One region of the Chelatococcus sp. HY11 genome, then DNA from elsewhere that is predicted to be linked to it. Evidence: predicted binding sites of a transcription regulator. Region 1 holds the regulator's gene; each other region holds the start of a gene.
The links. Region 1 encodes PhoB, which activates phosphate uptake and scavenging genes when phosphate is short. Its sites were predicted from a motif close to TGTCATNNANCTGTCAT; they were not measured.
Positions count from the first base shown of each region.

Region 2: a site for PhoB is predicted at 1,395-1,411, ahead of KIO74_RS09000 (alpha-D-ribose 1-methylphosphonate 5-triphosphate diphosphatase). Genes of this name have one in related genera too.
Region 3: a site for PhoB is predicted at 1,544-1,560, ahead of phnF (phosphonate metabolism transcriptional regulator PhnF). Genes of this name have one in related genera too.
Region 4: a site for PhoB is predicted at 1,290-1,306, ahead of KIO74_RS22900 (alkaline phosphatase). Genes of this name have one in related genera too.

Region 1 is NZ_JAHBRX010000001.1:2,719,242-2,721,441, reverse strand. Features, by position in the region: gene KIO74_RS12455 (GcrA family cell cycle regulator) at 239-778, shown strand; gene phoB (phosphate regulon transcriptional regulator PhoB) at 904-1,605, opposite strand; gene phoU (phosphate signaling complex protein PhoU) at 1,663-2,200, opposite strand, start outside.
Region 2 is NZ_JAHBRX010000001.1:1,949,665-1,951,864, forward strand. Features, by position in the region: gene KIO74_RS09000 (alpha-D-ribose 1-methylphosphonate 5-triphosphate diphosphatase) at 45-1,193, opposite strand; gene KIO74_RS09005 (hypothetical protein) at 1,856-2,200, shown strand, end outside.
Region 3 is NZ_JAHBRX010000002.1:700,940-703,139, forward strand. Features, by position in the region: gene KIO74_RS24195 (linear amide C-N hydrolase) at 1-437, shown strand, start outside; gene KIO74_RS24200 (hypothetical protein) at 555-698, opposite strand; gene phnF (phosphonate metabolism transcriptional regulator PhnF) at 723-1,433, opposite strand; gene KIO74_RS24210 (ABC transporter substrate-binding protein) at 1,628-2,200, shown strand, end outside.
Region 4 is NZ_JAHBRX010000002.1:405,425-407,624, reverse strand. Features, by position in the region: gene KIO74_RS22900 (alkaline phosphatase) at 1-1,237, opposite strand, end outside; gene KIO74_RS22895 (PHA/PHB synthase family protein) at 1,666-2,200, shown strand, end outside.

The DNA.
Region 1 (2,200 bases):
GACGCTTTTCGCCTTGAGCCCTCACACGAGGTTCTTGGGGAAAACGGCAGGTGTGGCGGGGGGACTCTTGCCCCCGAGTCCGGGCATATTGTAGTTTCGCCTTCAACGACTACGACATCTCGTGTAGCGGAACTTATCATTCGCGTTCGTTGTCAACATGCAACGGGGTTTGGCTCCTGTCGGGCTGGCCGCGAAAAATAAGGGATTCCGCGCACTGCAACCGCTGACGGAGAAGGCGATGACCGACCCGAGCCAATCTTGGAGCGATGAGCGCGTAGAGCTCTTGCGCAAGCTCTGGTCTGATGGCCTCAGCGCCAGTCAGATCGCCGCCGAACTGGGCGGCATCACCCGCAACGCCGTCATCGGCAAGGTGCACCGCCTCGGCCTGTCCGGGCGCGCGAAGAGCACCGCCAGTTCGGCGCCACGTCCGCGCAAGCCGGTCCGGCAGCCCGGTGTCACGGCTCCGGCCCCGGCCGCCACCACGTCGGGCCCGATGCGGACCAATGCGGCGCTCGCTCCCCAGCCTGTCGCCGAGGCCGCCCCGGTGCTTGTGCGCCTGCCTCAGCCCCGCGAGGACGTGGTGATCCCCATGTCGGAGAGGGTCACCATCATGGAACTCCGTGAATCCATGTGCCGATGGCCCATGGGCGATCCGACGACGCCGGAGTTCCGCTTCTGCGGGGCGCGTTCGGAACTCGGTATGCCCTATTGTTCGCACCACGCGCGCATTGCCTATCAGCCTGTCGCCGACCGCAGGCGGGATCGCAAGCGGGCTTGATCTGAAGCCGCTGCCCGGGCAACCGCGGATAGCCGGCAAATATAGGGGTCCTGAAGAAGGCCGCCACGACGCGATCGTGGCGGCCTTTTTTGGGAGTGAGACGACGGGACTGTGATCGACCGGCTTCAGCCAGCCTTGGCGAAGGTCTCGTCGAAGGAATAGCCGGCACCGCGCACCGTGCGGATCGGATCGGGCCGGCGCATGCGGTTGATGGCCTTGCGCAAGCGCCCCACATGCACGTCGACGGTCCGCTCGTCGATATACACGTCGTGGCCCCAGACCCGGTCGAGAAGCTGCTCGCGGGTGAAGACACGACCTGGGCTCTGCATCAGGAACTCGAGCAGCTTGAATTCCGTCGGTCCGAGATGCAGTTCCCGGCCGCCGCGCTTGACCCGATGGGTTTCTCGATCAAGTTCAATGTCACCGGCGACGAGCTGCGCCGCGACCTGTCCAGGCTTGGCGCGCCGCAGCAGGGCGCGGACGCGCGCCAACAGCTCCGGCACCGAGAAGGGCTTGACGATGTAGTCGTCGGCACCGGTGGCGAGACCCCGCACACGCTCGGTCTCCTCGCCGCGTGCCGTCAACATGATGATCGGCAGCCGCTCGGTCTCCTCGCGCGCACGGATGCGCCGGCACAGCTCGATGCCGGAAAGTCCCGGCAGCATCCAGTCCAGCAACACGAGATCCGGCACCGCCTCGCGCAGCCGGATTTCAGCCTCATCGCCACGGGCGACGCTGTCGACGGTATAGCCCTCGGCCTCGAGGTTGTAACGGAGGAGCAGCGTCAGCGGCTCCTCGTCCTCGACGATCAGAATACGTGGTCCCATCGAAAGTCCTATGGTTCCACTGTTGTCCTGGCCCCCCGGTTCACAGGATCAGTGGGATCAGTTGCTGGGATCTGTTGGTGCCTTGGTGAAGCTTGAGGTATCGCCCTTCGGGCGGTCCACGGACAGCGTGACGCCTGTCGCCAGATAATGAACCGTCTCGGCGATATTGGTGGTGTGGTCGCCGATGCGCTCAATGTTCTTGGCGAGGAACAGAAGGTGCGTGCAGAACGTGATGTTGCGCGGATCTTCCATCATATAGGTGAGCAGCTCACGGAAGATCGACGTGTACAGCGCGTCGATGCGGTCATCACGCTGCCAAACGTCGAGCGCCTGCGCGTCATCCCGCTGCACATAGGCATCGAGCACGTCCTTGAGCTGCTCCTGCACGAGATCGCTCATGTGCTGCACGCCGATCACGAGCTTCTGCGGCTGTGCCTCGCCGCTGATGGCGACGACGCGCTTGCTCGTGTTCTTGGCGAGGTCGCCGATGCGCTCGAGATCGGCCGCCACGCGGATGACCGAGACCAGTTCGCGCAGGTCGACCGCCATGGGCTGGCGCCGCGCGATGGTGAGCACGGCGAGCTCTTCGACATCG
Region 2 (2,200 bases), 770 kb from region 1:
CCTGCCACCTGGAAGACCGAGCTGCCACCTGGAAGACCTGCCGCCTAAACAACCTGCTCTCCCTGCCGCCACACCCGGCGCACGATCGGCACGTTGCCGGCCAGATGCACCTGAAGGCAATCGGCCCGTTGGCCAACCGCGATGGCGCCCCTGTCGTGAAGGCCGGCGGCGCGTGCGGGATTGAGCGTGATCATGCGCACGGCCTCGGGCAGACTGATGCTTTCGACGCGCTCGGCCAGCATGAAGACCGCCATAGCGAGACTGGCTGGCACATAGTCCGAGGAGATGATGTCGAGCAGACCCTCACGCGCCAGGTCCTCCGCCGCGATATTGCCGGAGTGGGACCCGCCACGGACCACGTTCGGCCCGCCCATCATCACCCGGATGCCGGCCTCATGCGACAGCCCCGCTGCCTCATGGGTCGTCGGGAACTCGGCGATGGCGACACCGTCGGCGATCGATTCAACGACGTGCTCGGCCGTGGCATCGTCATGACTGGCCAAGGCGATATCATGTGCCTGGGCGAAGGCGACGAGTTCCCGGCGATGCCGCGAGGCGTTCGCCTGATGAAGCGCCAGACGCCGCTCGACCACGGCGTTGGCCTCGGCCTCGGTGCGGGCGGTCTTGCCGGTGAAATAGATTTTCCAGAGTTCGACGTCGCGGAACTGCCGCTGGCCGGGGGTATGGTCCATGAGTGAAATGACATGGATCGGGAAGCGCCCGGCAAAGCGGGTCACCTCGTCGATGACGTCGTGGGTGGCGACCTCGCAGCGTAGATGCGTGCGGTGTTCGGCGCGCAGATAGCCGCCGTCCCGCGCCTCGTCGAGCGCCTCCGCGAGGCTCCACAGATCACTGTTGGGCATGCCGCCCTCAGTGTCGGAACCCGCCCTGAGGGAATCGAAGACCGTCGTCACACCGGCGGCGATGATCTGGGCATCATAAGCCATCACGGCGCTGAGCGGGTGCCAGCGTACGCGCGGGCGCGGGTGGAAATGGCTCTCGAGATGGTCCGTATGGAGCTCGATAAACCCCGGCAACAGAAAATCGCCGCCAAGATCGATACCACGCTCCGGCGCCCTGCCCTCGCCGATATCGACGATCACGCCATCATGGATCGCAAGCCACCCGGGCTCCAGCACCTGGTCCGGCAGAACGAGCCGGGCATTTTCGATGAGGTCGGCACGCACGTTCATGGTCCATCTTTCATGCAAAGTCTCGAGGCCCCCGTCCAGCTCCGTGATCGCCACCATCGCGCAGACGTACGCGTGACTGGCAAGGGCCATCCGTAGTCCGCATGAAACTGTGGCGGTTCTCCGACACTTCGCCCTTTGGATCGGGCATCAGGGACTGGACAGCACTTGCGGTTGCGTTAAGCTCGACCTATTCAGTCTGTCATGAAACTTCGATGACACTTATGGCATCGAGGAAGCCTGACAGATGAGATATTTGTCTTATATGCAATCTAAGCAACGTCGACTTTTTAGGTCATAGCAGCCAGATTTTACGCAGATATATCCCTTTCGGCTTCATAGTTTCCTTCTTTGCCATTGTAATAACACGGTTTTTTACCCCTCACGACATCATTCTCGATCAATAGTATTCATTTTTCATGGAGATATTGCGTGATGCCAGAGCTTTCACTGGCTGCGGCCTTGCGGCCTTCTTCATATATCCGCCTGCCTGACGCTCCCTGAGCCCCGAAACCATGGGTTACAAGCGAACGGCGCGGTCCCGGGGCCGGACGACAACCGCGCGCCTGGTACGCCTCCCACTCGATCGTGGCGCGAACACGCGGCCAGCGGCCCACAGCATTTCGTGGGCAGGCACGCATGACTATCATTGCGGCTGGCCACAGGTGCTGCGCCTCGCCGGGTTTCTCGTGGTGGTCCTGCTTGTCGCGTTTCTGCTGTTCGCCAGCCGCACCGCGCAAGCAGGCGCCTGGACGCTGCCGGAGGGCAAGGGGCAGGCCATCATCACCGGCACCTTTTTGAAGGCCGACCGCTATTTCGACTCGCGCGGCCAAACTATTCGCGGGCCAGACTATCGGAAGTTCGAAGTCACCGCCTTCATCGAATACGGCTTGACCGACAGCTTGACGGCGATCCTCTCGCCGTCTCTCCTTTCAACTCGCGTGTCCGGTCCTGAGCCAGCGCAATATACCGGCCTCGGCTATACCGAGGCCGGTGCGCGCTATCGCCTC
Region 3 (2,200 bases), on a different contig from region 1:
CCGGCATTGCCACGGCCGGCCTGCCGGCCTCCAACACCTCTGTCGGGCGCTTCGTACGCGCTGCCTACTATGCGCAGCATACAGAGAAGGCCGCCACCCCCGACGCCGCGGTGGGAACGCTCGCGCATATTCTCAATACGTTCGACCGGGCCCGCGGCGTCACCATCGACTATCCGCGGGAGGGTGGCAGCCATCTTGAGGTCGAGGGATTGAAGGAGGAGGCAGCCGCTTCCTACGCGACCGAGTTCACCTCCTGGACGAGCCTGTCTGATCTGGACAGGAAGCTGTTCTTTATCCGCGATTACACAGGGCTGAACTTCACACGCTTCAACCTTATGACGCTCGCAGGCCTTGACCAGCCGCGCGTTATCCCGCTCAAGGCGTTGAGCCCCACCGCGCCGGACGCCACCGCCGCGTTGGCGGACGCGCATCACTGATCCGCCACCGTCGCAACGATCTGATGTGGCTGTTCGAGAGAACGCGGGTCACATCTTCCGCGTTCTTTGACCGACCTTCGCGAGCGTATCGCCCACGCGAAGGTCGAATGGCCTTGGCTATCGCCCGATGACGAGCAGGCGAACTTCGCGCCCGCTCATCATCGGTGGCAGCGCTGCAAGGCGCTTGCGACAAAGCCATGCGCCATTCTGCGCGCGCCGGATTTGCAGCCGGAGGATCGCTTCGATCAAGCGGCGCAGCATTCCGGGTCTCGGGCCCTCATTGGCTTACACATGCACCTTGATGCGCGTGGCAGGCCAAACCGACGTGCTGATTTCCACCGGCACGCCGTGTAGATCGACATTGCGCCCCTCCAACACCACGACGGGGCTATCATGGGGGATGTGCAGCATCCTGGCTTCGGCAGCTGTCGGCTGGCGCGCCGAAATGGCCGTGTCGCTGCGCCGGAAGTCTTCCACACCAAGCCGCCCGATGAGATCGGTGATTCCGCTGGCTTCCACGAAGCGCTCCGGAAGCTGGGGATAGCGATCCGCCGAGAAGAGATGACGTGCGACACACAGCGGGTCATGTCCAGTCCATCGCAGGATATGCAGATCGAAGACGCGTCCACCGCGCTTCATCGCCAAGTCTCGTGCCAGCTCTGGACTGGCGCGGCGTTCTTGCAGATCGATCAATTCCATGCGCGAATCCCGCGCCAGCGCGCGCACGTTGTCGTTATAGCGCGTGCGTGACTTCACATAGTAGTCGATCAAGGGTCCGGTTACATAGACACCGCTGCCTTGCCGGCCCCGCGCCAGGCCGCGCTGCTCCAGCAGCTCAATGGCGCGCCGGATGGCATGGCGATTGACTGAAAACTGCGCGGCAAGCTCGGCCTGGGTTGGCAGCCTGTTGCCGGTGCGCAGCTCACCCGACGCGATGCGCGCGGCCAGCGTGTCAGCGATCCGTCTCGCCTCCCTGCGCTTCTCGCTCAAAACCATGGCGCTTGTCCCGCCCGCCTCCCTCAGATCCAGCTGGTGTTCACCAAGTAATGGATTTGGTGTGACGCTTTGTTGAAGATTGGCGCGTGGCGAAGCGACAGCGGGGGCGATGTCACGGAACTGTCGCCGAGCCCGGGGATCCCTGTACGCGTTGTTCAAGCCCCACCAACGGGCGCTACCAGGAACCTAACGCCATGACAATCAAGAGCGTTCTCACATCGGCGCTACTGGTGGGCAGCATGCTGCTCACCCCGGCAGCAGCCGAGGGGCTGCGCGTGGCGCTGCCGACCTTTCCGTCGAAGTTCGCGCCCAATTTCTGGGGCAACGACGGCGCGCCGATGCTCTACCAGGTCTATGAAACGCTGGTAACCCGCGATCCTTTCGCCCGGCCCCTCACCTTCCAGCCGGGCCTTGCCACCTCATGGAAACAGGTCGCGCCCACTGTCTGGGAAATGACGCTGCGGCCGAACGTGAAGATGCACGACGGTACGACGATGGATGCCGAGGATGTCAAATTCTCGCTCGACCCGATCTTCAGCGGCAAGGATCCGGAATACACCTCGGCCTGGGGTACATTTCACTACAACTTCGACCATGTTGAAGTCGTGGATCCTCTGACGGTGCGCATCCATACCAAGCGTGAGGAGCCTCTGTTCGAATCCCTTATGTCGCTCAGCACAGCCAGCATCACCTCGAAGGAACACTACGCGGCACAGGGCTACGACCAGGCGTTGCTCCACCCGGTCGGCACCGGCCCCTACAGGGTG
Region 4 (2,200 bases), on a different contig from region 1:
GCGCGAGGCCGATGGCCTTGTCGAACTCGATCGTGTCGATGACAGCGCGGTCCCAGTCGAGCGGATGAGACATCTTGTCGATATTGGCGGCCTCAACCATCAGGAAGAAGCCGTCGGGGTTCTTCGACAGCTGGTTGAGCGCGGCCTGCGTCATCTCGACAAGACCGGGCTGGTTCGGGAACTTGTCGACCGTGCCCTTCTTCAGGAACTCGCGGTCGAGCGTGGAGTCGAGATTGCCGGTGTGGAAGAGACCAAGCACCTTGCCTGTGTTGGTGCCAGCGGCGTTGACGAGCTCGGCCTTGTCGGTCGCGAGCGTATAGCCGGCGTCACGGAAGGATTTCACGAAATCCTTCTCGTCCTTGCGCTTGGAGCCGGGTGTGGACTTCGGCAGGAAATATGCGGAGCCGCCGCCGAGCACGACGTCCGGCTTCACCTCCAACATCATCTCGGTGATCTCGGCCTTGTCGGCGCGTTTGCGGGTATGGGCGACGACTGCGGCCGGCGTCGCGTCCTGCAACTCGGAGTTAGTCACGATGCCGACGGACTTCTTGGTCTGGCGACGCAGCGCCTCGGCCAGCGTTTCGACCTTGGGGTCGTCGAAGCTGTCGGGCGTGCGATCGGCGTAGACGCCGAGGGCGTTCACGGCCGTCTTGTGGCCGGTCATATAGGCGGACATCGTGTTGGCGCTGTCGGTGGCCACGGCCTCGGTGGAGGACGTGCCGATGAAGGCCATACGGTCGAGGTCGTCCATGTTCAGGCGGCCATTCGCCTTGCCCTCGCTCATGCCCTTGGACATGATGCGGGCTGCGGTGCGATGGGCCACGGACAGGCCGTCGCCGATCAGGAAGATCACGTTCTTGGCCTTCGGCTTGTCGGCGGTGCCGTAGACGTCCCAGGTGACGCTCTTCGTCTGGGGACCGGCCGAGACCTCGACCTTGTAGGCGCCGGGCGTGGCGAGCGCCAGGCCGCGCAGGACGAGCGCCGACCCGAGCACCTTGTCCTTGGCGCCCTTTTCCTCGGCCACGAACTGGGCTTCCTTGCCGAAGACCGTCTTATAGTCCTGGCCGTTGACCGTGACCTTGATGTCCTCGGGCTTCACCACACCATCGAACTCAACCTTGAAGTCGAAGGGCGAGGAGGTGAGGATGGTCGCGCGATCCAGCGGATAGACCGTGGCTGCTTCTGCGGCGCCGGCCAGCGCCGTGGTCGCGAGCAGCGCGACAAGAAACTTGTTCATGGGTGCCTCGTAGAGCATCGGATGATCGATGTCCGGCGTATAGCCCCTTCACATGACACTTCTATTGCGGCCCGAAAAGCTTATCCGGCAAGGTATCGATAGCCGCGGAGCCACAAATCGCCTGCCCGCGCCTTGGCTTTTGTGAAGCTGGCCCGGAGGGCGGGTTGACAGCGCTGCCTTCCACCCGAATGCTTCGCTATCCAAAGCAATTCCCGTTGCCGGATTGATCAAGATCAAGCCTGTGAGAAGCTGACGCGCTACGGTTCGTCATCAAAAGAACCTCGTTTTTGCGAATTGTTTTCCTGTGATTGGTAGGTAATGCCGTGGAAAAAGATGGTACCTTGAGAAGCGAGCCCCGCGCGCGCGCCGTTGAGGCGCCGGTGAAGGACATCAGCCAGGTCATGCCTTTTCCGGCGCAGCCCTCCTCGATGCGGGCAAAGACGCAAGCCGTGCCTCCGGCTTCCACCGCCGTCCCCCGCGCGCTCAATCAACCCGATGGAGGTGGGGACGAGGCCTTCAAGGCCTTCGACCGCATGCGCGAGGCGCTGACGGCGCAGATGACCGGGGGCCTGTCGCCGGCGGCGATGGCGCTGGCCCTGTTCGATTGGTCTATCCATCTGGCTCATGCGCCGGGCAAGCAAGCCGAGCTTTTGACGAAGGCTGTCCGGAAGGCCACCCGCTTCGCGGGTTATGTGTCCATTGCGAGCCATGATACCGAGACACCGCCTTGCATCGAGCCTCTGCCCGGCGACAACCGTTTCGCGGGCGAGGCTTGGCAGAAGCCTCCCTTCAACTTCCTGGTCCAGGCCTTCCTGCTCAATCAACAGTGGTGGCACAACGTCACGCGCGACGTGCCCGGCGTCACTCCGCACCATGAGGATGTCGTCTCATTCACGGCGCGGCAGCTCCTCGATGTGGCGTCTCCTTCGAACAATATTTTCACCAATCCGGAGGTCATCGCCA